Regions from separate parts of the Roseburia yibonii genome, predicted to be linked through region 2. Evidence: predicted binding sites of a transcription regulator. Region 2 holds the regulator's gene; each other region holds the start of a gene.
The links. The regulator Rex, encoded in region 2, represses fermentation and respiration genes when NADH is low (regulators of the CRP and FNR family bind a similar motif). The targets are predictions, from matches to a motif close to ATTGTTAANTANTTAACAAT.
Positions count from the first base shown of each region.

Region 1: H8Z76_RS03190 (4Fe-4S dicluster domain-containing protein) is a predicted target of Rex. The motif match lies at 6,971-6,990, and genes of this name have one in related genera.
Region 3: H8Z76_RS12530 (butyryl-CoA:acetate CoA-transferase) is a predicted target of Rex. The motif match lies at 2,115-2,134, and genes of this name have one in related genera.

Region 1 covers NZ_JACOQH010000002.1:87,177-97,106, reverse strand. The annotation lists gene H8Z76_RS03210 (alpha-amylase family glycosyl hydrolase) at 1-1,594, opposite strand, end outside; gene H8Z76_RS03205 (DUF1292 domain-containing protein) at 1,755-2,063, shown strand; gene H8Z76_RS03200 (ATP-dependent helicase) at 2,060-3,892, opposite strand; gene gltX (glutamate--tRNA ligase) at 3,955-5,406, opposite strand; gene H8Z76_RS03190 (4Fe-4S dicluster domain-containing protein) at 5,437-6,942, opposite strand; gene H8Z76_RS03185 (FeoB-associated Cys-rich membrane protein) at 7,065-7,199, opposite strand; partial or broken gene feoB (ferrous iron transport protein B) at 7,196-9,435, opposite strand; gene H8Z76_RS03170 (methylglyoxal synthase) at 9,593-9,930, opposite strand, start outside.
Region 2 covers NZ_JACOQH010000002.1:318,038-327,967, reverse strand. The annotation lists gene H8Z76_RS04420 (hypothetical protein) at 172-411, opposite strand; gene H8Z76_RS04415 (beta/alpha barrel domain-containing protein) at 668-2,050, shown strand; gene H8Z76_RS04410 (GntR family transcriptional regulator) at 2,068-2,730, shown strand; gene H8Z76_RS04405 (NADP-dependent isocitrate dehydrogenase) at 2,752-3,963, shown strand; gene abc-f (ribosomal protection-like ABC-F family protein) at 3,995-5,917, shown strand; gene H8Z76_RS04395 (redox-sensing transcriptional repressor Rex) at 6,020-6,661, shown strand; gene H8Z76_RS04390 (hypothetical protein) at 6,683-7,324, shown strand; gene H8Z76_RS04385 (NAD(P)H-hydrate dehydratase) at 7,377-8,873, shown strand; gene alr (alanine racemase) at 8,898-9,930, shown strand, end outside.
Region 3 covers NZ_JACOQH010000011.1:24,052-33,981, reverse strand. The annotation lists gene H8Z76_RS12545 (energy-coupling factor ABC transporter ATP-binding protein) at 1-118, opposite strand, end outside; gene H8Z76_RS12540 (energy-coupling factor transporter transmembrane component T) at 115-927, opposite strand; gene cbiM (cobalt transporter CbiM) at 924-1,919, opposite strand; gene H8Z76_RS12530 (butyryl-CoA:acetate CoA-transferase) at 2,178-3,518, shown strand; gene H8Z76_RS12525 (AI-2E family transporter) at 3,603-4,661, opposite strand; gene H8Z76_RS12520 (RluA family pseudouridine synthase) at 4,699-5,385, opposite strand; gene H8Z76_RS12515 (NINE protein) at 5,530-5,970, shown strand; gene H8Z76_RS12510 (MATE family efflux transporter) at 5,967-7,337, opposite strand; gene H8Z76_RS13815 (hypothetical protein) at 7,359-7,484, opposite strand; gene H8Z76_RS12505 (metallophosphoesterase family protein) at 7,538-7,984, shown strand; gene H8Z76_RS13810 (hypothetical protein) at 8,062-8,187, opposite strand; gene H8Z76_RS12500 (cytidylate kinase-like family protein) at 8,203-8,529, opposite strand; gene H8Z76_RS12495 (tRNA dihydrouridine synthase) at 8,623-9,591, opposite strand; gene H8Z76_RS12490 (sugar phosphate isomerase/epimerase family protein) at 9,617-9,930, opposite strand, start outside.

The DNA.
Region 1 (9,930 bases), 230 kb from region 2:
CCACCTGTCTGCCCGGATCAAAGCCCGCCATCCATGCTTCTTCGCCGTGATAGGAAAGATCCGGCAGTCCGATCCCCTTATAATCGCACATCTGCATCGGTTCCGGGCTCCTAAACACCGGATGCTCCTTCCGGAAACGGATCACCGCTCTGGTAAACTCCAAAAGCTCCCTGTTTCTTCCTTTTTCTTTCCAGTTGATCCACCCGATCGCATTATCCTGGCAGTACGCGTTATTGTTGCCTTCCTGTGAATTTCCAAATTCATCCCCGGAAAACAGAAGCGGGATTCCCTGCGCAAGAAAGACAGCCGCTATGGCGTTCTTTGCCAGCCGTTTGCGCTGGTTTTTAATGTATTTCCGGTTCGTCTCCCCTTCCGCGCCGCAATTACAGCTGTAATTCCAGCTGCTTCCGTCCGTGTTTTTCTCTCCGTTTTTCTCATTGTGCTTTTCACTGTATGAAAAAAGATCTGCCAGCGTAAATCCATTATTGTCACAGATATAATTCACATACGAAGCGCGCTCCTGCTGTTTGCGCATCTGATTGACAAACTCATACAGGCTGGCATCCCTGCCGCAGAGCATGCGGCGGATCGGATATTCAAATTCATCATTGTAAAAGTACAAATGGCTGTCCGCGTCCTCTTTTGCGACAACCGCCTCTTCAAACCACACATAAAAGATCTTGGTCGCATGAAGCAGCAGATCCTCCGCGATCACCTGTACCGGCAGATTTTCTCCCTGCAAATGAAATCCGTCCACATGGTACTCAAGTACCCAGTAATGCAATGCGTCGATGATCTCAGCCGCCGGAACTCCCGCCGGGAAAAACATCTCAAGAATGCACTCCATCCCCTGGTTATGAAGCGCCTGGATCAGTCTTTTCAACTCCACAGCCGCATGATCCGAAGCCGCAAATGATGCTTTGGGCGCAAAATAGTTTCCTCTGGTATAGCCCCAGAAATTCACCCGCGTTTCCGCCCTCTTTTCTTTTGCTTTTTTCTTCCATGTCACATAATCCGGCAGCTTGTCCTTCGTTTTCTGCTCGATCTCCTCAAATTCATAGACCGGCATCAGTTCGACCGATGTCACTCCCAGATCACGCAGGTACGGGATCTTCTTTTGCAGTGCCGCAAAGGTTCCCCGGTTTGCCGCCGACGTGTCCATCGTAAATCCACGCACATGCAGCTTATAGAGGAACATGTCCTCTTTTTTGACCTTTGGCCGCTGTTCCTTCCAGTGAAAGACGGAAAAATCAAATCCTCCACGCAGCACATTTTTCCCCTGCCGCGCCTTGTCGCACCAGTGCTCCCTGCCCACGATCTTTCTGGCATAGGGATCTGTCACGACTTCTCCATCGATCTCATAGTTATAATCAAATTTATGGTAATCTATATTCCGTATGCAGACAGAACGAAGGAAACCTGCCTGAAACTCCACGGGCAGCTCGATCCTAAACTGTTTTTTGCCGCTCTCCCTGTCATAAAGCAGCACAGCACATGTCTGATTTTGTTTCGCGGCAAACGTAAATACCAGATCTCTTCCCTGTCTGGTCACTCCCATTGCCGCATAATTTCCTTCCTTTATCTCATACTTCATCTGTTTTTTCCTCTGTTGCACATTTGTATTTTATTATACCTGTTTTTATTTTATTTGTATAGAAAAATTCTGATATTTTTCCGGTGCCGGTTGCGAAGCGGGCACAGAACTGATAGAATGATACTGCATCAGCAATTTATCACAGAAAAGAGGTACTGATATGGGAAAACAGGAAAATTCCAATGATGATGAAGATATGTTCGTAACACTTAGCCTGGATGACGATTCCGAAGTCGAATGCCGCATTCTCACGATCTTTGAAGCAGCTGACCAGGATTATATCGCGCTGCTTCCGCTCGATGAAAACGGTGCGGACAATGCCGAGGGAAAGGTCTACATCTACCGCTATTTTGAAGATGAAGACGGCAATCCTTCCCTGGACAATATCACCGATGATGAAGAATACGAGATCGTCGCTGACCGTTTTGATGAACTTTTAGATGAAGAGGAATTTGAAGAGATGGATTAATCCCCCGTTTCGTTCATTTCCCGGATAAATCTGGAGATCTCTGTCTCGTGATTGTTTAGCTTTTTCACGGAACAGAGCTTCAGCTTTTCTCTGGCGCGTGTGATACCAACGTAGAACATGCGCCTTTCTTCTTCGATATCCGCTTCTAACACTGCCTTTTTGTATGGCATGACTCCCTCATTGACATCCACGATATAAACCTTTTGAAACTCAAGTCCCTTGGCGCTGTGCAGTGTCGCAAGCAGCACCCCGTTTTTATTTTTACGCTGTTTCTCACTCTGACGCTTTAATTCTTCGGTATATTCCTCAATATGGGTAAACCATTCATCAAAGTCACGGTAGCCCTTGGCACCCTCCTGCAGTTCATCTAACTTTTCAAGCAGTTCTTCCTCGCTGATCCTGCGATAATCCGCGTATTCCCTGCAAAAGTCATCATAGCCGACGCTCTGCCGTATGTAATTGATCGCCGCAAACGGTGTGATCCGCCCGATCACTTTTAGGTCATACTCCATTTTTTCGATCCGCTCGGCGATCCATGGCTTATCGCGGTAGATATCGAGTAACACCTCGAACGCGATCTCCTCCTCATCCACATTTTCCCTGCTGATATAACGCTTTGGCCGGTTCATGATCTGCAAAAAGTTCTTTCGGGTGCGGCTTCCCTGCGCCATGTAAATGTAGGCAAAGATATCCTTCGCGATCCAGTGCTCATAGAGATTGGGGATATTGTCCCTTGTGACAAACGGAATATCATAATCCATCAGCTGTTCCATCAAAAGTCTCGGCTGCGTATTGGTGCGGAACAGTATCGCGATATCCGAATACATTCCACTGCCTTCCACATGGTCCCTGATCTCTTCTATGATCTTTCTGTTTTCCGCTCTCTGGTCTTCAAATACCGCAAATTCCACCGCCGCGCCGCTGCTTCCCGCCGCGTGGATCTCCTTTTGGAAGCGCTCTGTATTATGTCCGATCAGGCGAAGGGACGCATCCACGATATTCGCTGTGGAACGGTAATTTTCTTTCAGTACGATTTTTTTCGCGTTCGGATAATCTTTGTCAAAATGCAGCATGATCTCCGGTCTCGCCCCGCGGAAACGATAAATCGACTGATCGTCATCCCCGACCACAAAGAGATTGTTTTCGGGAAGCGCAAGCATTTTCATGATGTCAAACTGAAGCTTGTTGATGTCCTGGAACTCATCGATCAGAATATAACGGTACTTTTTCTGCCAGGCCGAAAGGATGTCTTTGCGCTCTGAAAAAAGCTCGTAAGTGTAGACTAACATATCATCAAAATCGAGCAGCCGGTTGCGTCTTAATTTTTCATCATACGCACGGTAAATCTTGCGGAACACATGCTCGGGAAGATTGGAAGAATAATAATTTTCAAGCGCTACTCCGGCATTTTTCACCATACTGATCTCACCGAACAAAGACGATAAAAACTCCGCCTCGTCATCGTACTCCAATCCCATATGCGCAACGATCTCCCGCATATACTGGTATTTGACATCTTCTTTTATGATATTTCCCGCATGAAAATGATAGGCGTATTTGAGGACCGTAAAAAATACCGCATGAAACGTTCCAAATGTCACCGGATATTTTTTCCCCATCCGCCGGATAAACCGCTCTTCCATTTCTCTTGCGGCTGCCCGCGTGAATGTGATGACCAGTATCCGGGACGGATCCACGCCATGTTCGGTGATCAGCCGGCTGGTGCGCTCGGTGATCACCGCTGTCTTTCCGCTTCCCGGCCCCGCCAGTATGAGTGCCGGTCCATCCTTATGTTCGATTGCCTCTGTCTGTGATCTGCTGAACTCCACTTCTTACTCCCTGTCAAAAAAAGAGTGAAAATATAATATCTTCACTCTCTTTCTTTATGCTCTTATTTGCTTAATAATTCAATTCCTTTTCTGATACGGGCAAGGGATTCCTCTTTTCCGAGGATCTCCATGATCTCTGTCGCGCCACCCGGTGTCATCTGTTTTCCGGATACCGCTGTACGGATCGGCCACATCACATATCCGTTCTTACAGCCCTTTTCTGCCACATAATCACACAACATCGCATAGAGCGCATCGTTACTGTAATCTTCCTGTGCCTCGAGTCTCGGAAGAATCTCTGTAAGCACTTCTAAGGCTGTCTCCGCATTGGTCTTCATCTTCTTATGCGTATACATCGCGATATCATATTCCGGTAACTGCTCAAAGAAATCAATGTGGTCTTTGATGTCCGGGAAAATCTCGATCCTGGTCTTTACAAGGGTCGCGATCTTCTTTAAGTCATAATCTTTGGTCACCACTTCTTTGATATACGGCTCTGCCATCTGGTAAAAACGGTCAAAATCCATCGCTTTGATGTATTCTCCGTTCATCCATTTGAGCTTTGTGTAATCAAAAACTGCCGGTGATTTGTTGATATGATGATAATCAAACGCTTCTACCAGTTCAGACAGGGACATGATCTCACGGTTGTCTGACGGGCTCCAGCCAAGCAGCGCAACAAAGTTTACTACGGCTTCCGTCAGAAATCCCTGATCGATCAGATCTTCGTATGACGCATGACCACAGCGCTTGCTTAACTTCTGGTGCTCTTCATTGGTAATCAACGGGCAGTGGATATATTCCGGTACTTCCCAGCCAAACGCCTCATAGAGACGGTTGTATTTCGGTGAAGAGGAAAGGTACTCGTTTCCGCGCACTACATGGGTGATCCCCATCAGGTGATCGTCCACAACATTCGCGAAGTTGTAAGTTGGATATCCGTCTGATTTGATCAGGATCATATCGTCGAGTTCCGAATTATCTACCGTGATATCACCATAGATGTCATCGTGAAACGTTGTTGTTCCGGTTCTCGGGTTATTCTGGCGGATGACATACGGTTTGCCAGCTGCAAGATTTGCCTCTACCTCTTCTTTGCTTAATGACAGACAGTGTTTGTCGTACACGGAGATCTCTTTTCCCGCAACGGTCTGTTTTAAGCCTTCCAGACGCTCTTTATCGCAAAAGCAGTAATATGCTTCTCCTTTTTCAATCAGCTTTTTGGCGTATTCCAGATAAATCCCTTTTGCCTGACGTTCGCTCTGGACATAAGGTCCCACGCCTCCGTCTTTATCCGGTCCCTCATCATGCACAAGACCGGTCTTTTCCAGGGTGCGGTAAATGATCTCAACCGCACCTTCCACATAACGTTCCTGATCGGTATCTTCGATTCTTAAAATAAAATCTCCGCCTTCATGCTTCGCGATCAGATACGCATACAAAGCTGTTCTTAAATTTCCAACGTGCATCCGTCCCGTAGGGCTTGGTGCAAATCTTGTTCTGACTTTACTCATTTTACAGTTCCTCTTTCTTTTTATCCCGCTTTAGAGCAGTTCGATATCTGCCAGTTCCTTCGGTGGGATTTTCTGTTCTGATCCTTCCTGGATCTTCTTTACTTCCTGCTGTGCCTTATTGAGTGCAAGGATGGTTCCCGCTCCTGCGATACAGCCGCCCGGGCATCCCATTCCTTCAATCATACAGCCATCTTTCTTTCCTGCTTTTGCAAGCATGAGCGCTTTCTTACATTCCGCAAGTCCGTCCGCATGTTCGATCTTGACCTCAACACCCGGATAATACTCATGGATACACTGCTCGATCGCTCCAGCGACACCGCCTGCGCAGGCATATCCACGTCCGGCTGCTGTCGCGTCATGAAGTCCTTCTGTTCCTTCCACTGTGTTCGGGTCGATACCCTTTGCGGCGAACATCGCGTCAAGCTCTTCAAACGTGATGACAAAATCAACGTCGCTGCGCACGGAAGAACGGCTGGCTTCCAGCTTCTTAGCCGCACAAGGTCCGATAAATACGACTTTCACATCCGGATTTTCTTTCTTGATGCTTCGCGCGGTTGCGACCATCGGGGTCAGCTCCTGGGATACGGAACCGATCAGATCCGGGAACTGTTTTTTCGCCAGCATGGACCATGCCGGACAACAGGAGGTAAGTAAAAACGGCAGTTCACCGGTCGCTACATGCTCAGCATAATGCTTTGCCTCTGCAACAGCTCCGATATCCGCGCCATATGCAACTTCACGCACATCGGTAAATCCAAGTTCCAGTAATGCTTCCTTCACATTTTCCGGAGACGCGTTCGGTCCGAACTGTCCGACATACGCCGGCGCGATTTCCGCAACTACTTTTCCGCCCTCTTTCATGCAGCGGAGCAGCTGGAAGATCTGTGATTTATCTCCGATCGCGCCAAACGGGCAGCTTACCATACACTGGCCACATGCCACGCATTTGTTCGGATCGATCTTCGCGCGTCCGAGCTCATCGGTAGAGATCGCGCCAACACCACATGCCACGGAACACGGTCTTACTTTCTTTGCGATCGCGTCATACGGACAGGCTGCCTTACATTTTCCGCATTTGATACACTTGGACTGATCGATATAGGATTTACCATTCACCCGTGTGATTGCACCCTTCGGACAGACTTCGGTACACGGATGCGCGATACATCCCTGGCACATGTTGGATACTTCGTATTTTTTCTCTTCACACATATTACATGCGGACGGAATGACCTGCATAAGCGGCGGCTCGTAATATTTCTCGGAAATATTGCTTTCTTCCAGTCCGCTGGTGACATGCACCGGACGGTCTGCCGGTCTTAATGACATACCCATTGCCAGTCTTACTTTTTCTGCCGCGATCGTACGCTCACGGTAAATGCTTTCACGGTAGCGCGGAACATCTCCCGGACATACGGTATATGGAATTGCTTCCACCGCGTCATTGAGATTTGCCTCATCGTTGCATGCAACTTTTGCAACTTCGGTAAAAATCTGTTTTCTTAAATCGGATACGGCTGTTCGTATTCCTCTCATGATATGTACTCCTCCTGTTTTTTCGGTTATCGTTAATATTTTAACGTTATTATCTGAATCTACTCTAACATAGAAGTTCCTCTAATACAAGAACATTCCCATATGTTTTCAAAAAAATACCTTTATCGCCCGCAGGATCCGCAGTTTCCACTGCATCCGGCACACTTTCCGCTTCTTTTTTTCTTCCAGGAAGCGCGCGCTGCCAATATTCCCCAGAGGAAAAGAAAAAGCAGCACAAGTCCATCGATCAGATTCATAAAAAGATCCCTCCTGCCCGATATACGATAAATGCCACGATCCAGGCTGCCACACACTGCATGACCACAACTCCGACACTCTGAAGCCTGGAATCCATCTCCCGGCGGATCGCCGCGATCGCCGCCACACACGGCGTGTATAACAGCGTAAATACCAGAAAGCTCACTGCCGTAAGCGGAGTGAACATGCCGCCCAGCGCCGCACCGAGATTTGCCATGCTCGTTCCGGTCAGCACGCTCATTGTGCTCACGACCGCCTCTTTTGCCGTAAATCCGCAGATTAACGACGTGGAAACCCGCCAGTCATCAAATCCAAGCGGAGCAAACACCGGAGCGATCCATTTTCCCACCAGCGCAAGCAGGCTGTCACTGCTGTCCGCCACCACATTGAGCCTGGTATCGAACGTCTGCAAAAACCAGATGATGATCGTTGCAAAAAAGATGACTGTAAATGCTCTCTGGATGAAATCTTTTGCCTTGTCCCACATCAGAAGCAGCACGCTTTTTGCGGACGGGAAACGGTAATTGGGAAGTTCCATCACAAACGGAACCGGATTTCCCTTAAACAGCGTGTGATTAAACAATAACGCCACAAGGATACCGACTACGATACCGCCGACATATAATCCCATCATGACAAGCGCCTGATATTTTTCAAAAAACGCCGCCGCAAACACGGCATAGATCGGTATTTTAGCCGAACAGCTGATATACGGTGTCAGCATGATCGTCATCTTCCGGTCGCGCTCCGAAGAAAGCGTCCGGCTTGACATGACCGCAGGAACTGTACATCCAAATCCGATCAGCATCGGCACAAAGCTGCGCCCGGAAAGTCCGATCTTGCGTAACAGCTTATCCATCACAAACGCGACTCTTGCCATGTATCCCGAATCTTCTAAGATCGACAGGAAAAAGAACAACACCACGATGATCGGCAGGAAACTGAGTACGCTTCCGACCCCGGCGAACACACCGTCGATGACCAGACTGTGTACGACCGGATTCATTCCGTAAACTGTGAGTGCATGATCCGCAAGCGCCGTCACACGGTCGATCCCAATACTGAGCAGATCACTGAGCCCCTGTCCGATCAGTCCGAAGGTCAGCCAGAAGATGAGCAGCATGATCCCGAGAAACATCGGGATCGCCAGATATTTGTCCGTCAGCACGCGGTCGATCTTCACACTGCGCTTATGTTCTCTGCTCTCCTGACACTTTGTTACGGTTTTCGCGCATACTTTTTCAATAAAAGTATAGCGCATATCCGCAAGTGCCGCATTCCGGTCCATATGATGGTCTGTCTCCATCTCCTCGATGCTGTGCTCCATCATGTCCAGCTCGTTTTGACTGAGTTCCAGACGTTTTATGATATCGGTATCGTTCTCTATGATCTTGACTGCTGCAAAACGCGGTGACATGCCGTTATTCTGCGCATGATCCTCCACCTGGTGACAGACCGCGTGAATACAGCGGTGTACATCACCTTTTTCACAGAAATCCGTCACGCGCGGCATCTCCTTTTTCTTTGCCACACGGTAAACGGTATCAATGAGATCTTCCACACCTTCATCTTTTACCGCGCTGATCGGCACGACCGGTATTCCCAGTTCCACCGCCATCTGTTCTACATCCACAGAACCGCCGTTTCCGCGCACTTCATCCATCATGTTGAGCGCAAGCACCATCGGGATATGCATCTCAAGAAGCTGCAGCGTCAGATAGAGATTTCGCTCGATATTCGTCGCGTCCACAATGTTGATGATCCCATCCGGCTTTTCATTTAAGATAAAGTCTCTGGTCACGATCTCCTCATTTGTATAGGGACGCAGGGAATAAATGCCCGGCAGATCCACGACCTGGCATCCCTTTTTGGAGCGGACTTCTCCCATTTTCTGATCGACGGTAACTCCCGGGAAATTTCCCACATGCTGGTTGGAACCGGTCAGCTGGTTAAAAAGCGTGGTCTTTCCACAGTTCTGATTTCCTACTAATGCTAAGATCATGCTTCCTTCTCCTCCGGCTCTACTTCTATTTTTCCGGCATCCTCTTTCCGTATCGTCAGTTCATATCCACGGATATGCAGTTCGATCGGATCTCCCATCGGTGCCACTTTCTGTACCACTACTTTTGTCTTCGGGATCAGTCCCATATCCAAGAACCGGCAGCGCAGCGCGCCCTCTCCGCTCACTTTTGTGATCACCGCTTCTTTTCCAATTGGTAATTCATCCAATGTCATATCTTTTCCTCTTTTCCATCGCTTCTCGTTAGTAAATTCTAATCTTAATTAGTGTAATTGCACTTTTCCCTCTTGTCAATTGAAAAATTTTATCAAAAAGGCTCAAAAAGGCTGCATCTCCTTTCGAAATGCAGCCTTCTCGTCATCGTTTCGTTGATTAAAGTGTCTTAGAACGATCCTGTATATTCTTTTTAAAATTGATGACCTTTCTCTCATAACATTCATCCATCAAAGAAGAAAGGATCATAAAATCTGCGGAAGAACGGTTATTTGCGATCGGTATGTCATATACCTGCGCAATACGCAGCAGCGCCTTCACATCCGGGTCATGCGGCTGTGCTGTCAGCGGGTCGGAAAAGAATATGACAAAATCTACCTTTCCCTCCACGATCTTTGCTCCGATCTGCTGGTCTCCGCCGAGCGGGCCGCTGTTATAGCCCTTGACCGGCAGTCCGGTCTGATCCGTGATCATGCGCGCAGTCGTTCCGGTACCGC
Region 2 (9,930 bases):
GGCATATAATAAAAAAGGAGGGAAAAATATGAAAAAACTTGTGATCGAAGGCAATGATGTCTATGAAATAGATGAGGAGTGCATCCGGCAGAAGCAGAAAGAGAAAGAAAGTGGAAAGGAAAAAGAGGACTTGAAATAAGCCCTCTTTTTCCTGCTTTAAGACTGACCGGATCAGCAGCCGAAGCCACAGCCGTTTCCGTTGCCACATCCGCCACAGCAGAAGAGCAAAAGGATGATCCAGATGCAGCTGTTGTTTCCACCACAGCTGTCGTTTCCGCAACCGCCGAAGCCATTGCCATTACCACAGCAGCAGAAGAGTAAAATCAGGATAATGAGCCAGGAACAGTTGTTTCCATTGCCACATCCGCTTTCACATCCACATCCACAGTTTGTTGCTGCTAAATCACTCATATTGTAACCTCCAGGTTTTGATTTACAATTCATCATATGTGGGCTGCTTGTATGTGTTTCCGGTACCAAATGCAAAAATAGAAAACTTTTCGGGTGACGGAAGAATATGCGCCAAAACAGTCGGAAAAACCGGAGAAAAATAAATAAACATACACACAACGTGCATAAAAATAAAATAATTCAAATCTCGTATTGACAAATACAAGTATAATTGTATACAATAATACAAGAAGCAAAGGCAAAGGAGATTGTTGATATGAGAGAAGTTGTAATGAACGATAAGACGAATCTGCTTCAGTTAGAGGAGCATTTTTACCAGCTTGCAGACGTAACAGAGCCGAATACATTCCGAAATCTGTTTCCATATACGGAGATTCCGAAGATTGCATTCAATGACCGTATTGTGCCGCATAATATGCCGGAGGAGATCTGGATCACGGACACAACCTTCCGTGACGGACAGCAGTCGAGAGCACCGTATACGACAGAGCAGATCGTGACGATTTACGATTATCTCCATAAACTTGGCGGACCGAAAGGAAAGATCCGTCAGAGTGAGTTTTTCCTTTACAGTAAAAAAGACCGCGACGCGGTATATAAATGTCTGGAACGCGGATATAAGTTCCCGGAAGTTACAAGCTGGATCCGCGCGAGCAAACAGGATTTCCAGTTGGTAAAAGATCTCGGACTGCGTGAGACCGGTATCCTGGTCAGCTGCTCGGATTATCATATTTTCTATAAGATGAAGATGACGAGACGCGAAGTTATGAACCTGTACTTGAGTGTCATCCGTGAATGTCTGGAGACCGGGATCAGCCCACGCTGCCATCTGGAGGACATCACGCGTTCGGATATCTATGGTTTTGTGATCCCGTTCTGTCTGGAACTCATGAAACTGATGGATGAGTATAAGATCCCGATCAAGGTGCGTGTCTGTGACACGATGGGATATGGCGTGAATTTCCCGGGTGCCGTGATACCGAGAAGTATCCCGGGCATCATTTACGGACTTACCACACATGCCGGTGTGCCGAGCGAACTGATCGAATTCCACGGACACAATGATTTCTATAAGGCAGTCAACAACTCGACGACTGCATGGCTGTATGGCGCGTCCGGCGTCAACTGCGCACTGTTTGGAATCGGTGAGCGTACCGGAAATACACCGCTTGAGGCAATGGTATTTGAGTATGCGCAGCTGCGTGGAACGCTGGATGGCATGGACACCACGGTCATCACAGAACTTGCGGAGTATTATGAAAAAGAACTGAATTACCATATCCCGGATCGTACGCCGTTTGTCGGAAAGAATTTCAATGTCACAAGAGCCGGCATTCATGCGGATGGCCTGTTAAAGAATGAGGAGATCTACAATATTTTCGATACCGAAAAATTCCTAAACCGTCCGGCACTGGTATCGGTATCCAATACCTCCGGACTTGCTGGAATCGCACACTGGATCAATTCCTACTATCGTCTGAGCAAGGACAGATGGGTGGATAAGAATTCCGAGCTGGTAAAGATGATCAAAGAATGGGTAGATAAGCAGTATGAAGAAGGCCGTGTAACTGTTCTTACAGACAATGAACTTGTAGTTGAGATTACGGACTGCTGCAAGAAGCTGGGTATTGTATTATAAAAAAGGGAGGCTATGATGTGGCTGATGACAGATACTCTTTGAGTACCAAAGTATTTCATACGATAAGAGAGGACATATTATCAGGAAAATACCGCTATAATGAGGAGTTAAAGGAAAAGACGATCGGGGATGAATTAGGTGTCAGCCGTACGCCGGTGCGGGAAGCGCTGCGCCAGCTGGAACTGGAAGGACTGGTAACGATCATTCCAAACAAGGGAGCCTATGTGGTCGGAATTTCCAAAGAGGATATCCAGGATATCTATGAGATCCGTTCGAGGCTGGAAGGGCTGTGCGCGAAGTGGGCATGCAGCCATATCACGAAAGAACAGCTGGATGAACTGGAGGAAAACATCTATCTCTCGGAATTTCATGCGGGAAAAGAGGGGCATGCGGAGCAGATCTTAGAGCTGGATAATAAGTTTCATGAGATCTTATACGAGGCATCTGAAAGCCCGGTATTAAAACATACGCTGTCAGATTTTCACCATTATGTGCAGCGGGTGCGCAAGATCACGCTGGCAGATCCGAAACGGGCGGTCGCGTCCAATGAGGAGCACCGCAAGATCGTTGAGGCATTAAAGGCGAAGGACAGCAAAAAAGCGGAGGAACTTGCAACGATCCATATGATGAACACGATCCAGAACATGGATCAGTATGGATGGGATAATTTATTAAAATAAAAAATATTGGAGGAAGCGAACATGGAAAAAATCAAGATGAGCACACCGTTGGTAGAGATGGATGGAGATGAAATGACCAGAATTCTCTGGCAGATGATCAAGGATGAATTACTTCTTCCGTTCATTGATTTAAAGACGGAATACTATGACCTTGGACTGGAACACAGAAACGAGACAAACGATCAGGTCACCGTGGATTCAGCCAATGCCACAAAGAAATACGGCGTTGCGGTAAAATGTGCGACCATCACACCGAATGCGGCGCGTATGACCGAATATAACTTAAAAGAAATGTGGAAGAGCCCGAACGGAACGATCCGTGCCATCCTTGACGGAACCGTATTTCGCGCTCCGATTCAGGTAAAAGGCATTGAGCCGTGTGTAAAGAACTGGAAAAAGCCGATCACGATCGCGAGACATGCGTATGGTGATGTATATAAAAACGTGGAAATGAAAGTGCCGGGTGCAGGTGTTGCGGAACTGGTGTTTACTGCGGAAGATGGAACCGTGACAAGAGAGACCATCCATGAATTTAAAGGACCGGGCGTGATCCAGGGTCAGCATAACTTAGACGGCTCGATCGAGAGCTTTGCAAGAAGCTGCTTTAAGTACGCGCTCGATACCAAACAGGATCTGTGGTTTGCAACCAAAGATACTATCTCTAAAAAATACGATCATACGTTTAAGGATATTTTCGCGGATGTTTTTGAAAAAGAGTTTAAAGCCAAATTTGATGAGGCTGGAATTGAGTATTTCTATACACTGATCGATGACGCGGTTGCCCGTGTTATGAAATCAGAGGGGGGATTTATCTGGGCTTGCAAGAACTATGACGGAGATGTCATGAGCGATATGATCTCCTCCGCGTGCGGCTCACTTGCCATGATGACTTCCGTACTGGTTTCCCCGCAGGGCTACTATGAATATGAAGCGGCACACGGAACGGTTCAGCGTCATTATTACAAACATTTAAAAGGTGAGGAAACATCCACAAACTCCGTTGCCACCATTTTTGCATGGAGTGGAGCACTCAGAAAGCGCGGAGAATTGGATCAGATCCCGGAACTTGTGAATTTTGCAGATAAACTGGAAAAGGCTTGCCTTACCACCATTGAATCTGGTAAAATGACAAAGGATCTGGCACTGATCACCTCATTGCAGGATCCGACCGTATTAAACAGCGAGAATTTTATTAAAGCAATAAGAGAAACATTAGAGGCATCCCTTTCCTAACTGGAAGGGATGTCCCTTTTAGGAGGAAATTATGATCTTAGCCTGTCAGAATATCAGTAAATCCTTTGGGACAGACGAAATAATAAAAAACGCGTCTTTTCATATCGAGGAAAATGAAAAGGCGGCGATCGTCGGGATCAACGGCGCCGGAAAATCAACCATGTTAAAGATCATCATGCAGGAGATCGATGCGGATGAGGGAACGGTGACGGTTGCGAAGGGAAAGACGATCGGTTATCTGGCACAGCATCAGGAACAGGATTCGGACAAAACGATCTACGAGGAAGTGCTTTCCGTCAAACAGCCGGTGATCGAGATGGAAAAACGCCTGCGGGCGATGGAAGATGCCATGAATGGCTGTGACGCGGATGAGATGGAAAAACTGCTTGCCGATTATAATAAACTGAACCATGAATTTGAACTGCAGGAAGGCTATGCGTATAAAAGTGAAGTAACGGGCGTCTTAAAGGGACTCGGCTTTGGAGAGGAAGATTTTGACAAGAAAATGTCGGAACTTTCCGGCGGACAGAAGACCAGAGTCGCTTTGGGACGTCTTTTGGTGACAAAACCGGATATCATTCTCCTCGATGAGCCGACCAACCACCTGGATATGAATTCAATCGCATGGCTGGAAACCTATCTGATGAATTATAAAGGGGCAGTCATCATCGTATCGCATGACCGGTATTTCCTTGACCGGGTCGTGACAAAGGTGATCGAGGTGTTCCAGCACCGGGTTTCGGTCTTCCTTGGAAATTATTCCGACTACGCCGTAAAAAAGAAAAGCGCCAGAGAGGCACTGCTGCGGCAGTATTACAATCAGCAGCGTGAGATCAAACATCAGGAAGAAGTGATCACAAAATTAAAATCCTTCAACCGTGAAAAATCCATCAAGCGGGCGGAAAGCCGTGAAAAAATGCTCGATAAGATGGAACGCCTGGAAAAACCGGTCGAAGACAACACGGATATCCACATTACATTAGAGCCGAATATCGTAAGTGGAAATGACGTGATGAAAGTGGAAGGACTGGCAAAGCAGTTTGACGGCAATTACCTGTTTTCCGGAATCGATTTTGAAATCAAGCGCGGAGAGCGTGTGGCGCTGATCGGCAATAACGGAACCGGAAAGACGACGATGTTAAAGATCATAAACGGTCTGATCGCGCCGGATGGCGGAGAAGTACGGCTTGGAACCAATGTTCACATCGGCTATTACGATCAGGAGCACCATGTCCTTCATATGGAAAAGACACTGGTGGAGGAGATCTCGGATGATTATCCGTATCTGAACAATACGCAGATCCGCAATGTCCTTGCCGCTTTCCTTTTTACCGGGGATGATGTGTTTAAGCGGATCGGTGACCTGAGCGGTGGAGAACGCGGACGGGTGTCCCTTGCGAAGCTGATGCTCTCGGAAGCCAATTTCCTGATCCTCGATGAGCCGACCAACCATCTGGATATCACATCAAAGGAGATTCTGGAATCTGCACTGAATCAATATACCGGAACCGTGTTTTTCGTATCGCATGACCGTTATTTTATCAATCAGACCGCAACGCGTGTCCTGGATCTTACGGGAAAAACAGTGATCAATTACATTGGAAATTACGATTACTATCTGGAAAAGCGTGAGGAACAGACGGCGTTCCATGTAACTGCCGGGCAGGCGGAAGCGCGTGTGCCGGAAAAAACAAGTGCCGTGAAAATGGACTGGGAACAGCAGAAAAAAGAGCAGGCAAGGATCCGCAAACAGGAAAATGCAATCAAAAAAGTAGAGGCGGACATTGAAGCAAAAGAACAGGCAATCGCAGAGATCGATGAGAAGCTGGCAGATCCGGCAATCGCAACCAATTCGGCAAAATTAAATGAACTTGGCAGCCTGCGCGCAAAGGAGCAGGAGGCTTTGGATGAACTGTACGAGCAATGGGAGACATTGTCCTCAGAGCTCGGATAAACAAATTGTGAAAAAATTGTCGTTAAATTTTTGACACATTGACAGTCCGACCGGAAAAACATATAATAAGTACATCAATGGAATGACCAGTCAGGGGGTACTATCGTGGGAAAAGAGATTTCACAGGCAGTAATTCGCAGAATGCCGCGATATTACAGATATTTGGGAGAACTGCTCGATGAAGGCGTGGAACGTATTTCTTCCAATGAGTTGAGTTCCAGGATGCAGGTCACCGCTTCCCAGATCCGGCAGGATCTGAACAATTTTGGCGGTTTTGGACAGCAGGGCTATGGCTATAACGTGAAATATCTTTACGAAGAAATCGGAAAGATACTGGGATTGAATGAAAAACACAATATCATTGTGATCGGTGCCGGAAATCTGGGTCAGGCACTGGCAAATTATGTAAAATTTGAAAAACTCGGTTTTGTGATCATCGGACTGTTTGACGTAAACCCGGCATTAAAGGGCACGCTGGTCCGTGGGATCGAAGTGCGTATGTTAGATGAACTGGCAGATTTTGTGAAAGATCACAAGGTGGATATTGCGACGCTTACCATGCCGAAAGAGGCTGCGGATTCGGTGGCGGATCTGGTAGTCAGCCTTGGCATCCATGCAATATGGAACTTCGCGCATGTGGATCTTCAGGTGCTGGATGAGAATGTTGTAGTAGAGAATGTACATCTCTCCGATAGCCTGATGCAGTTGTCTTATAACATTGTAAAGAGTCATACGAAAGAATAAAACATAAGGTGCAAAAGATATATGGGGGACAAAAAAGAATTTAAAGAAGCATTGTCCGGCAAAAAAGTGCCGTTACTTACCCTGGATCAGAAGTGGCATCAGTTGTTTGAACGAAACGGAAAACCTATCCGGGTACAGAGGCTTGAGGATAAGATCAAGGGGCTGTTGACGAAACAGGCGCGGGCAAATCAGAAATATCAGGATCTGAAAAAATTAAAAAATACGCTGATGGACAATATCGTTTTGAATATGAAGGGAACGGAAGAAAATCAGGGAGATACGGTATCGGCAAAACGACTGGAGGAGGATCGCAGGCTGATCGATGAGATCAACGGAAAGATTGCGGCCTGCGAAAAGGAGCTGGACGAGATCCCTGAAAAAATAGACGAACTGAACCGTACCCTGATGTTGGAGACGATGGATTATTGTTACCGCGAGATGAAAAGCAATGCGGAGCAGATCAAATTTTTGTCAGACTGGCTTGCAAGAACAAGGCGGGAGATCAAAAAGAATGTCGTGATCAAGCAGAACAGGGAGATCATGAACCGGCAGCTTTATGCGTATATGCATGATATCTTCGGTGCGGACGTGATCGATATCTTTGATCTGAAATACCACAGTCCGGGGGGAGATTTTGACGATGACCCGGAAGAAAAAGAATGATCGATGGAGACGCTTCGCCGGAGGGCGGGGCGTTTTTTAAAGAGGTGACAGGATGGAATACCTTGTAAACGCGCGGGAAATGAAAAACTGCGACAAAAATACGATTGAATTTTATAAGATGTCATCTGACGTGCTGATGGAGCGGGCGGCGCTTGCGGTTGTGAAAAAGATCAGACAGCAGGGGTATGACACGACACAGGTGCTTGTGGTATGCGGGACCGGAAATAATGGCGGCGACGGAGTAGCCGTTGCGCGCATTCTGTATGAACAGGGCGTTTCGACGCGTATCCTGCTTGCAGACGCGTCACACGCATATTCGGATGGCATGAAAAACCAGCTTGCCATAGCAGAAAACTATGGAGTCCCGATACTGACGGAATGGGAAGAAGCTGCGGATACACTGATCGTTGACGCAATCTTCGGGATCGGGCTTTCGAGACAGATCGAGGGAAAGACGGCAGATCTGATCCGGAAGATAAATGAAAAAAATGTGCCGGTTGTCGCGGTGGACATTGCGTCCGGGATCTCTGCGGACAATGGAGCGGTACTTGGCTGCGCCGTGAAAGCGGATATGACGGTCACATTCGCGTTTAAAAAGTTAGGGCAGCTGTTATATCCGGGAGCAGACTATACCGGAAAGCTTTTTGTATGTGATATCGGGATCACAAAAAAGAGCTGGTTAGAGAAAAAGCCCTCTTATTTCGCACTGGAAAAAGAGGATTTAAAGAATCTTCCGAAACGCGAAAACAGATCCAATAAAGGAAGTTATGGAAAGGTGCTTCTGATTGCAGGATCCTCGGATATGGGAGGAGCGGCGGTCTTCGCGTCTGCGGCGGCGTATGCGTCGGGCTGCGGACTGGTCAAAGTAGTTACCGCGGAGGAAAACCGCACGGCACTGCTTACCAAAGTCCCGGAGGCAATCCTTTCCACCTATGCGGGAAAGAAGCTTGACCGGAATGAACTGATAACGTCTGTGAAATGGGCAGATGTGGTTGCGATCGGCCCCGGGATCGGGACAGATACCGTGGCACGGGAAATGGTAAAGACCGTGCTTGAGGTGGCTGCCGTCCCGATCGTTATGGATGCGGATGCCTTAAACATCCTTTCGGAAGATATCAATGTCCTGTTAAGACCACACACCGAGCTTATCGTGACACCGCATCCGGGCGAAATGGCAAGGCTTGCCTGCGCGTCGGTATCGTATGTCAAAGATAACCTGATCGCGCAGGCGGAGGAATTTGCGCGCGCGTACAATGTCATATGCGTGTTAAAGGACGCGAGGACGGTATGTGCCATTCCCTATGGAAAGACATATTTAAATCTGACCGGGAACCATGGCATGGCGACGGCGGGAAGCGGGGATGTGCTCTGCGGACTGATCGCCGGGCTTACGGCACAGGGGATACAGCCGGAATCGGCGGCACCGCTTGGTGTCTGTATCCACGGGCTTGCAGGGGATATCATGGCAAAAAAGACCGGGTATCACGGCCTGATGGCGGGTGATCTGCCGGCAGGAATCAAAAAAGTAATGAAAAAATTCGAAATATAAGAAATGAAATCGAGGATGAGAAAAGTGAAAATGTATAGCAGAGTATATGCAAAAATTGATCTGGATGCGATCCACCACAATATGGAAGCCATGCACGCGTTATTGAAAGAAGATACTAAGATATTTGCCGTGATCAAGACGGACGGCTACGGACATGGCGCGGTTCCGATCGCAAAAGAAATAGAATCCCTTGATTATCTGTTCGGTTATTGTACGGCAACCGTGGAAGAGGCACTGATCCTGCGCAATCACGGGATCAAAAAGCCGATTCTGATCTTAGGATATACTTTCCCGGAGGAATATGAGGACATCGTGAAAAATGATCTGCGTCCGGCGGTATTTACGCTTGAAATGGCACAGGAATTATCGGACGTTGCCGGGCGGCTTGGCAAAGACGTCTATGTACACATCAAGGCGGATACCGGCATGAGCCGGATCGGTTTGCAGGTAAACGAAGAAAGCGCAAAGACCGTTGCAAAGATCGCGGCAATGCCGCATATGATAATGGAGGGGATCTTTACGCATTTCGCAAGAGCGGATGAGCGGGATAAGACCTCCGCACATCACCAGATGGATGAGTTCAACCGTATGATCGAGCTGTGCAAAAAAGAGGGCGTTACCTTTTCCTACCATCACTGTTCAAACAGCGCAGGTATCGTAGATATGCCGGAAGCGAATATGGATATCGTGCGCGCGGGCATTACGCTCTACGGACTCTGGCCGTCCGATGAGGTGGAAAAAGAACGCATTGATCTGCAGCCGGTTCTCTCCTTAAAGAGCCATGTCGCGTTCATCAAAAAGCTGGAAGCGGGACGCGAGATCAGCTACGGCGGGATCTACACGACAAAAGCGGAGCGCGTGATCGCAACGATCCCGGTTGGCTACGGGGACGGATATGCCAGAGGACTTTCCAATAAGGGAGAGGTGCTGATCCACGGACAGAGAGCAAAGATCTGCGGCAGAGTCTGTATGGATCAGTTTATGGTGGATGTGACGGATATCCCGCAGATTCAGGCGGGGGATGAAGTCACTCTGGTCGGAACAGACGGAACGGATG
Region 3 (9,930 bases), on a different contig from region 2:
TCCCACAGCCGTTCGGGCCTTCTAACATCACGGTCTCTCCCGCTTCTACCTGAAGGTCGATATGTTTTAAGACCGGACGGTCTTCATACGCAAAACAGATATCTTTTAAGGTGATCATAAATACGCTCCTTCCATAATATAAAGTACGATCTCTGCGGCAAGCAGACCAACCGGCAGAAGATCCCACCGGTTTTTCTTATGTTTCATATAATAACGGTAAGTTCCGTCATACCCTCTGCAGTGCATGGCAAGATAGGTTTCCTCCGCCATCCGCTGTGATCTCAGATAGGTGACTGCGAGGATCCCTCCTGCCGCGCGCTTCTTATCCGGATTTTTCCCGACCGAGCGGAGCGTCAGCGCATCCAGAAGTTCTTTACAGCTGCGCCCGAGCACGACCAGATACTTTACGGTCATATCAAACACAAACAGAAACGTATCGGGCAGATGGCACCGGCTCAACGAAGCGCAGATCTTATTCCAGCGCACCGCATGGTTTAACATGGCGACTGCCATTACCGTGACCGCGGTCTTTGTGGCGATCACCTGCATGGAATACACATTTCCAAGTAACGCCGCCGGAAGTGTAAATACCAGGGAAAATCCCACTCCGGTCAGCGTTTCCACAAGGATCTGCCGGATATCTTTGCCGGAAAATGCCGCGAGCAGTACGATCATGAGCCCAAGGACTGTGACCGGGAAACGTAAGCCGTGCGCGCATACGGTGAGTAACACCGTCACAAACAGCAAAAGCAGACTGATCCCGGCGGAAATTTCTTTTTCTTTCCGCCGGACCGTCTGCATCCTTATTCTTGCAAGCAGCTTTAAAAGCTGCCCTGATGTTTTCTTCTGAAAGCTGTCCTTATCCCGCGATGGCACATAATCTTCTGTCTGTGTCATCCATTCCGGGAGTTCTGTCTGTTTTTTCAATCAAAATCGACCTTACTTTTCTTAAAACTTCCGATCAGTTTAAAAATAATGATCACGAGTGCCGCGCCAATCACTGCCGACAGGATATAGCCAAGCCACTCCGGCATTCCCGCGACTGTATAATCCGGAAACAGCGCCGAAAAATCCATTCCGTCCGCCATGCCCGCAGGCGTGTAGCCGAGCGCTTTTCCACCGGATACCACTTCCGCGATCTCATCCATTCCCCATTCGCCCCAGGCGGTACCGGTCGCAAGCAGACCGAGCGGCGTAAGCACGATGAGCGCCGTAAGGAGCAGATACACTGGGCGTACCGCATGGCTCTTTTTCACATAGGCGGTGTCCGGTGCCGCCTTTTTCATGAACGCGAGCACGGCAACCGTAAAGATCACCTCCGCCGCGCCAAAAACGGTCAGATGCCCGATCATCATCGCCGGGACTGCCACGCCGAGCGGATATGGACAGTACAGCGCTTTTCCTGCCGCATCCGTAAATAAGAGCGGCTGAACGCCAAACTCGATTGCCGCGCAAAGTGCCGCCGCGTTGATCCCGAAATACGCGCCGATCCCGTAAGCGATGGAATCCGCATGTTTTCCCTTCAGGTAATGTTTCAGCACCTGGGCAACCATATAGCCTACAAACGGCAGGACAAATGCCATGTTAAAGCAGTTCGCGCCAAACGCGAGAATCCCGCCGTCCCCAAACAACAGCGCCTGTACGAGCAGCGCGATCGTCACGGAAATACATGCCGCGTACGGGCCGCAGAGCGCAGCGATAAGCGTCCCTCCCACCGCATGGCCGGTCGTACCGCCGGGAAGCGGGATATTGAACATCATCCCAAGAAATGAAAACGCCGCCCCGATACCGAGGAGCGGGATCTTCTCCTTTGGGATCTCCGCTTTTACTTTTTTTACAGAAACCGCCCACACCGGAACCATTGCCGTCCCTAGGACCGCGCAGGTGGATGGGCTTAGATAATTGTCCGGAATATGCATAAATGTTCTCCTGATTCTTTTCTTTGTGAAACAATTTCTCAATTACTTCTTTCAAAAAGTATAAAACGCTTTTTTTTCTGCCACAAGCCACCGGGGGGGATATTTTTATGTTTTTCTATAGGAACAGCCGTCTGTTTCCAGAAATTTCCCCGACCGTACGCTTGTAAATTTCGCCATAAAGTGATACTATACGAGTATGGTAAAAATTTAACAATCTGACTTTTTCAGACTATGAGTTGAAATTTAAGGAGGTTTTTCATGGATTATTCACAGGAATACAAACAGAAACTGGTTTCAGCGGATGAAGCCGTAAAAGTCGTTCAGTCCGGCGACTGGGTGGACTACGGATGGTGTAATGCCACTGCAAATGCGCTGGATAAGGCCCTTGCAAAACGTACGGATGAGTTAAAGGATGTAAAGCTTCGCGGCGGTATCCTTTTAAAACCGCTCGCTGTATTTGAGCGTGAAGATGCCGGTGAGCACTTCACCTGGAACTCCTGGCATATGTCCGGTATTGAACGTAAATACATCAGCAGAGGATTCGCTTACTATGCTCCGATCCGTTATTCCGAGCTTCCACGTTACTACTACGATCTGGACTGCAAAAACGATGTTGCAATGTTTCAGGTAGCTCCGATGGATAAGCACGGCTATTTCAATTTCGGACCGAACGCTTCCCATATGATGGCTGTCTGTGAAAATTCTAAGAAGATCATCGTTGAAGTAAATGAAAATATGCCGCGCTGCCTCGGTGGTTTCGAGAACAGCATCCATATTTCCAAGGTTGATATGATCGTAGAAGGCCCGAATGACCCGATCGCTGAGATGGGTGCAGGCGGTCCTGCAACTGATGTCGATAAGGCTGTTGCGAAACTGATCGTAGAAGAGATTCCAAACGGTGCCTGCTTACAGCTCGGTATTGGTGGTATGCCAAATGCGGTTGGTTCCCTGATCGCGGAATCCGACTTAAAAGACCTCGGTGTACATACTGAGATGTACGTTGACGCTTTCGTTGATATCGCAAAAGCCGGAAAGATCAACGGTTCTAAGAAGAACATCGACCGTTTCCGCCAGACCTTCGGTTTTGGCTGCGGTACCAAGAAGATGTACGACTACCTGGATGACAACCCTGAAATGATGAGTGCTCCGGTAAGCTATACAAACGATATCCGCTCTATTTCCGCGCTGGATAACTTTATCTCCATCAACAACGCGGTAAATATCGATCTGTTCGGTCAGGTCAATGCGGAATCCGCAGGAATCAAGCAGATCAGCGGAGCCGGCGGACAGCTTGACTTCGTACTCGGCGCTTACCTGTCCAAGGGCGGAAAGAGCTTCATCTGCTGCTCCTCCACCTTTACAACCAAGGACGGACAGTTAAAATCCAGAATCCTGCCGACCTTAGACAACGGTTCTATCGTTACCGATACCCGTGCAAACACCCATTATGTAGTTACCGAATACGGTAAAGTAAACTTAAAGGGTCTCTCTGCATGGCAGCGTACGGAAGCGCTGATCTCCATCGCGCATCCGCAGTTCCGTGATGAACTGATCAAAGAAGCTGAAAAAATGCATATCTGGAGAAGAAGCAACAAATAACCATCCGTCCAGACTGATTCCCCGGTCACGAGCCGATTTCGTGACCGGGGATTTTTTTTGTAACGGCGACGAGGAAAATGATGGTCATGCAGATGCATCCGCTTCCTCCGTCGTCATCTTATAGATCTCCCAGATCAGGAACGCCGAGAGCGGCCCGAAGATCACACCGACTCCCCCATACACTTTGATCCCGATATAGATGCTCATCAGCACGCAGACCGGATGCACCCCGATCCCGCCGCCCACGAGCTTTGGCTCTAACATTTCCCGCGTAATGGAACAGGCGAGATAGATGCCGAGATACCATAGGGCAAGTCCGTATTTTCCCTGAAGCACTTCTAAGATCATCCAGGGGATAAATACCGTTCCTGTTCCAAGAAACGGCAGCGCGTCACAAACTCCGATCGCGATCCCTGCCAGGAGCGCATAGGAATTTCCGGTGAGAAACAGCCCGGTTACGCAGATCGCGCTGACACACAGCCAGATGATGAGCTGCGCTTTCAGATAGGCGCCTCCTGCGGTTTTCAGTCTGCCCGCGATGTGCCCTGCCACATTTCCGATCCCGAAATTTTGAAACCGCCGCACAAGCCCGTCGTAATCAAGGAAGATTAAAAGTGTTGCCACGGAGATCACGAGCATGATCCAGCCCGCATGCAGCATCCACCGGATACTGCTGACCGACCGGTCAAACATACACGCCATCACCTGATCCTGTCCCTTCTTCCAAAACGTGACCGCCTTCTCACAGATGACCGCATTGATCTGTTCCGCCTCAATTCCGCTCAACACTTCAAGCCGCGCGCAGCAGTCCCGCCAGCAGTCTCTTCCCACCGCACACAGATTTCCGTAATTAAGGCACAGGCGCTTTACCTGCACCGCCAGCCCGTAGATTAGAAGCAGGCCGCCAAAGACTGTGAGCAGGAAACAGAAAAAGAACAAAAAAAGACGGAGCGCGCGTTTTCCCTTTCCCGCTTTCTTTTCAATCTTTGCGGCTGCGCCATGTAAAAGCGCCGCCAGTGCGAATGCCACAAAAAAAGGAATCACGAGAGGTAAAAAGAAGCGTACGCCAACATATACCCCTGTCGTGATTCCAGCAAGTTTTAATATTTTTTTCCAGAGCAACTTTGATTCATACGTTTTCATACCTTCAGTATGCCCGCATTTTCCATGCTCTATCCTGTCATTTTTCTTCCGGCGGGAAAAATTCAAAAAACGCCTTTCCCTCCGGGCGGATCTCAAACTCCATCTTTTTCTTTGTCACCGGATGCACAAACCCAAGCCTGCAGGAGCAGAGCGCAAGCGGCAGATACCCGCTCTCTTTTCTGGCTCCGTATTTGCCGTCCCCGTAGATCGGATGACCGGCATGTGACAGCTGCACACGGATCTGATGATGCCGCCCGGTCTTTAATGTGATAAAAAGCAGGCTCTTTTCTTCCGTTTCCGCCACCGTATGATAGGAAAGTTCCGCCCGCTTCGCGCCCGGTGTATTTTCGCTTACCGCACGGGAACAGTTCGTCCGCCCGTCCTTTGACAGATGATCGCAGAGTTCTCCGTCTTTTTCCTTCATTTTTCCCCATATGACCGCATAATAATTCTTATCCACACTGCGTGCGCCAACCTGTGCGGCAAGCGCTGCCGCCGCCTGTTTGGTTTTCGCGAATACCATGATCCCCTCCACGGGCTGGTCAAGCCGGTGCACCAGACCGATATACGGCTCCTCTTTTTTTGCCGCCCGGTAATTTTTTAGCAGGCTTACCATATCCTGCTGTCCCGCTCTCGCGGTCTGCACCGGAATGCCTGCCGGTTTTCTGCACACAAGCACCGCGTCATCTTCATATCGTATCTGATCTTTGATCTGACCTGTCATAATTTTCCTCTTTCCGTTTTTGTTTTTTCGACCAATTCTTAAATATTTTTTACTTTCGCACCGCACTTGTTTACAGTCCTCTCCAAAAATGATATGATTACAACTACAGTTATGAAATTTTTTTACATTCAAGGAGGATTTTATATGTATTTTTGCAGAAACTGCGGATCATCTTATCAGACAGACGATGCTGTCATCTGTGTAAAATGTGGCTGCCCGAAGGGACAGGGCAATAATTTTTGTCCGAACTGCGGCAAACCGGTTCCACAGACCAGTACCGTATGTTTAAATTGTGGTGTTTCCCTTATGCCGGATGCTAACACCAACCCGAACGCGAAATCCAAAATGGCAGCCGGACTGCTTGGCATTTTTCTCGGTTCTTTCGGTGTACATAACTTCTATCTCGGCTATACAACAAAAGCTGTGATCCAGCTGGTATGCACGATTGTCGGCATCCTTCTTTCCTGTTTCGGTATCGGCGCACTGATCGTATTCGGTATCAGTATCTGGGGACTCGTGGAAGGAATCATGATCCTCTGCGGCTCCATCAAAGTGGACGGTCAGGGCAATCCTTTAAAGGATTAAGCTTCCAGCTTTTTCATTTCACGAAATTCTTTTACTGCCATCGTGATCGCTATGACTGCTGCAAGGCAGTCTGCGACCGGTGCAGCATACATGATCCCGTCTATGCCAACAAAAAGCGGCAATATCAGTGTAAGAGGCAGCAAAAATACGATCTGCCTCGTCAGTGACAGAAAGGTTCCTTTCTGCGGTTTTCCAATCGAAGTAAAAAATGTCGATGTGATCGGCTGTAAAAAGTTCACAAAGGTAAAAAACAGATATACTCTTAAAAATTTGATCCCGAATTTGAAATACGCGTCACTTCCGGTTCCAAACAGCGCAAGGATCTCACCCGGAAATACCTGGAAGATCAAAAAGGATACCACGGAAATGATCGCGCCCGCGCGGACTGCGAGATTGTACGCCTCCCGCACTCTTCCAAATTGCTTCGCGCCGTAATTGAAACTCTCGATCGGCTGTGTTCCCTGGGAAATTCCGATGATCACCGAGAAGAACAGCTGTCCGACTTTTGTGACGATGCCCGCGCAGGCAAGCGGGATCGCCGCGCCATATTCTGAGAGTTCCCCGTAATGGGTCAGAGATTTGTTTAAAACGATCTGCACGATCATCATCGCGACCTGATTAAAGAAGGACGCCGTGCCAAGCGCCATGATATTCACTGCACATCTGCTCTCTACACTCAGCTGTTTTTTCCCGAGATGTACGGTCTTATAGTGCGCCAGATAATAAATGACGACTGCTGCGGATACGATCTGCCCGATGATCGTCGCGAGCGCTGCTCCTGCCATTCCCCAGCGGAATCCGAGTACGAAGATCGCATCCAGCACAGTGTTGATCCCTGCCCCGATCAGATTGCAGACCATGGACATCTTCGGACTGCCGTCCGCACGGATCAGATGACAGCCTCCCGCTGTCAGAATCAGGCACGGAAAACCGATCGATGTGATGCGCACATAGACTTTCGCATAGGGCATAACATCCGCCGGCGCTCCGAAAAAGGCGAGTAACGGTGTCAAAAAAAGCTGTGTCACAAGAAAAAGTACAAGCCCGCTTCCGATCAGAAGTACCGCCGCATTTCCTGCATAGGACGCCGCTTCTTCTTTTCTTCCCTCTCCCATGGCGAGGTTAAAATTGGACGCACCACCGATCCCGAATAACAGCGCTAACGCGATACAGGATGTGGAAAGCGGAAACGCGATATTGGTCGCCGCGTTTCCAAGCGTTCCAACGGCCTGTCCGATAAACAGCTGATCCACAATGTTATAAAGCGCGCCGACAAGCATCGCGATAATGCTCGGCACCGCAAATTTCACCATTAAGCTTCCGACCCGCTCGGTTCCAAGCGGATTATTTTTTGTTGTCTCACTCATATAGATTATCTTCCTTACTTTTTATCCTGAAATTGGTTCAATATCTCCCATATTATATTCCTTTTTTTCCAAACCTTCAATAAATGCTTTTAAAGTCTTTGCGTCTCCATTGTCTGTTTCCTCCAAAACATGATTGATTTTTTCCACAAAAACCTCTACAATAAAAAGTATGTCAGACTATTTGTTACGGAGGTCTCTTTATGAAAATTGGGGTTATATCTGATACGCACGGCTCCCTTCCGGATGCCGCAGGGGATGCGTTAAAAAAATGTGACTATCTGATCCACGCCGGGGATATCGGAAGCGAAGCCTGTTACCGCGCCATTTTCCAGTTGAATCTCCCTTCCTACCTGGTAAGGGGCAACTGTGACTGGGGCAGCTATGCCGCCGATATGCAGGAAGTTCTCTCTTTCCACATCGACGGGATCTCCATTTCCCTGATCCATGACTTAAACCGCCTGTCACGGCTTGCCGATGACACGGATCTTGTCATCTTCGGTCACACACATCATTATACACTTTTTGAACGTCAGGGTGTGACTTATTTAAATCCGGGCAGCGTCAGTGAAGGCAGAGGTGAGCCAAATTCTTTTGTGATCTTAGACACCGATCATGGACATTTTAAGGTAAAGCAGTATACGCTTTAGGGATGTAAAAACGCAGTGAAAAAGCATGTGACTTGCCATTTCGCTGCGTTTTTATCTGACACACTCCTGCCGTCTTCCTATTTTAATGCATACTTTTCTTCCGGTATATCATATTCCAGATACAGTTTATCCCGATATTCCAGATCTGTCGTTGCCCGCAGGAGTTCCTCGATCCGCTGATCCGCCTGCATTTTTTCCGACAAACACTTAAAACGTTCCTACTCCGCTTTGCATCCCTGCTCTATTCCATTCTTCTGACCTGCCTCATACTCTTCTTTCCGCAGTTTTTCTTTTTCTCTTTCCTCGTCATATTCGAAGATGCTCACTGCTATCGCCTCAGCCTCTGTCATGCCAAGACTTTCCACGCAGTTTTTCATCCGGTGCTCATACGATGCATAGATGAATACATGCATGCAGTCCTCACGCTCCCGCAAAATGTAATCAGAGCAGCGCCCTACCACAATGCAGGACTGTTTATCCGCCAGCTGCCGTATGATACTGACCTGATTTTTAAAGATCTCATCCTGTTCGTCGTCTTTTCCCATGCCAAGCCAGATGCACGCCCTTTTTGAATGCCTTCCTGCACTCCGGCTTCATACTCCGCTTTTTTCTTCCGAAAAAAGTCAAATGAACATCCGCTACTCCGAAAATACCCGCCGCACCGCCGCCTGGTATTCTTCCAGCCGCTTCGCTTTCCGTATCGCCTTCGCCTCTTTTTCTTTTCCTGGAAACCGGACGATCAGGTAAGACCAGAGTTCCTTCATCTTAAAGAGCACGTTCTGATCCCCGGAAAATTCTTTCCCATAATCTGCAACCAGTCTGTCATGGAACGCGGGCAGCTTCTTTTTTGCGTCTGTTCCATACGCTTCCCCGGATGCATATGCCGCCAGTTTTTCGATCAGCGCCGGATCTTTTAACACTCCGCGTCCGACCATGACCGACGTAACCTTTGCCCGGTCACACGCCTGCTCCTTCTCCCAGTCGGTAAGCAGATTTACATAACTATCCACTGACACAAGATCTCCGTTATAGCAGAGCGGATTTTTGCTGTGCTCCATCGCGTAACGGAAGGTTTCATAATGCGGTGTCCCGCGGTACAGTTCTTTTTGCACCCTCGGATGAACGATCAGCTCTTCCAGCGGATATTTGTTATAGATCTCAAGCAGCCGGAAAAATTCCTCCGGTTCCTCCATCCCGATCCTGGTCTTTAAGGAAATCTTCACCTCTGTCTTTGAAAAGATCTCTTCCAAAAACTGATCGAGTTTTTCCGGCGAAGCCAGGAAACCCGCGCCACGCCCTTTGGACACCACCGTCCCGGACGGACAGCCGAGATTGATATTTAATTCCCGGTAGCCGAACGCGCCAAGATCTTTTTCGATCCGAAGGAAATCCGCGGCACTGTTTGTAAGGATCTGCGGAACGGCGTACATCCCCGCATTGTGCTCCGGCAGAATGTCATTTTTTTCCTTCGCGTTGAAACTTCGCTTCGTATGCGGCGCCAGAAACGGCATAAAGTACTTGTCAATCCCTGCGCCAAAAAAATCATGCTGCGCGTTTCGATAAATGTAACCGGTAATTCCCTCTAAGGGAGCCAAATAAAATTTCATAGTTCTCTCTCAGTTTCTTTGCTTTTTATTTCCATTTGATCTCATTCTTTAGATACTTCGCGGACTCTCTGATGCAGGAGAGCTGATCCTTCGCACCGAAATGCTCGATTGCAAAATAGCCGTCATATCCCCGGTCAAGCAGATCTTCCACGATCCGTGCGACCGGCATATAGCCGCTTCCGACCGGTACAGTGGCAAGCCCCCGGTTCACCCTGCAGTTCCAGTAGCGCAGCTTTTTTTCCTCGCCACGGTCCTTGCAGTGCGCATGCACGACATAGGACTTTAACTGTTCGTATCCTTCCCAGGCGTCCTCATCACTGAACGCGAAATTTCCGGTAT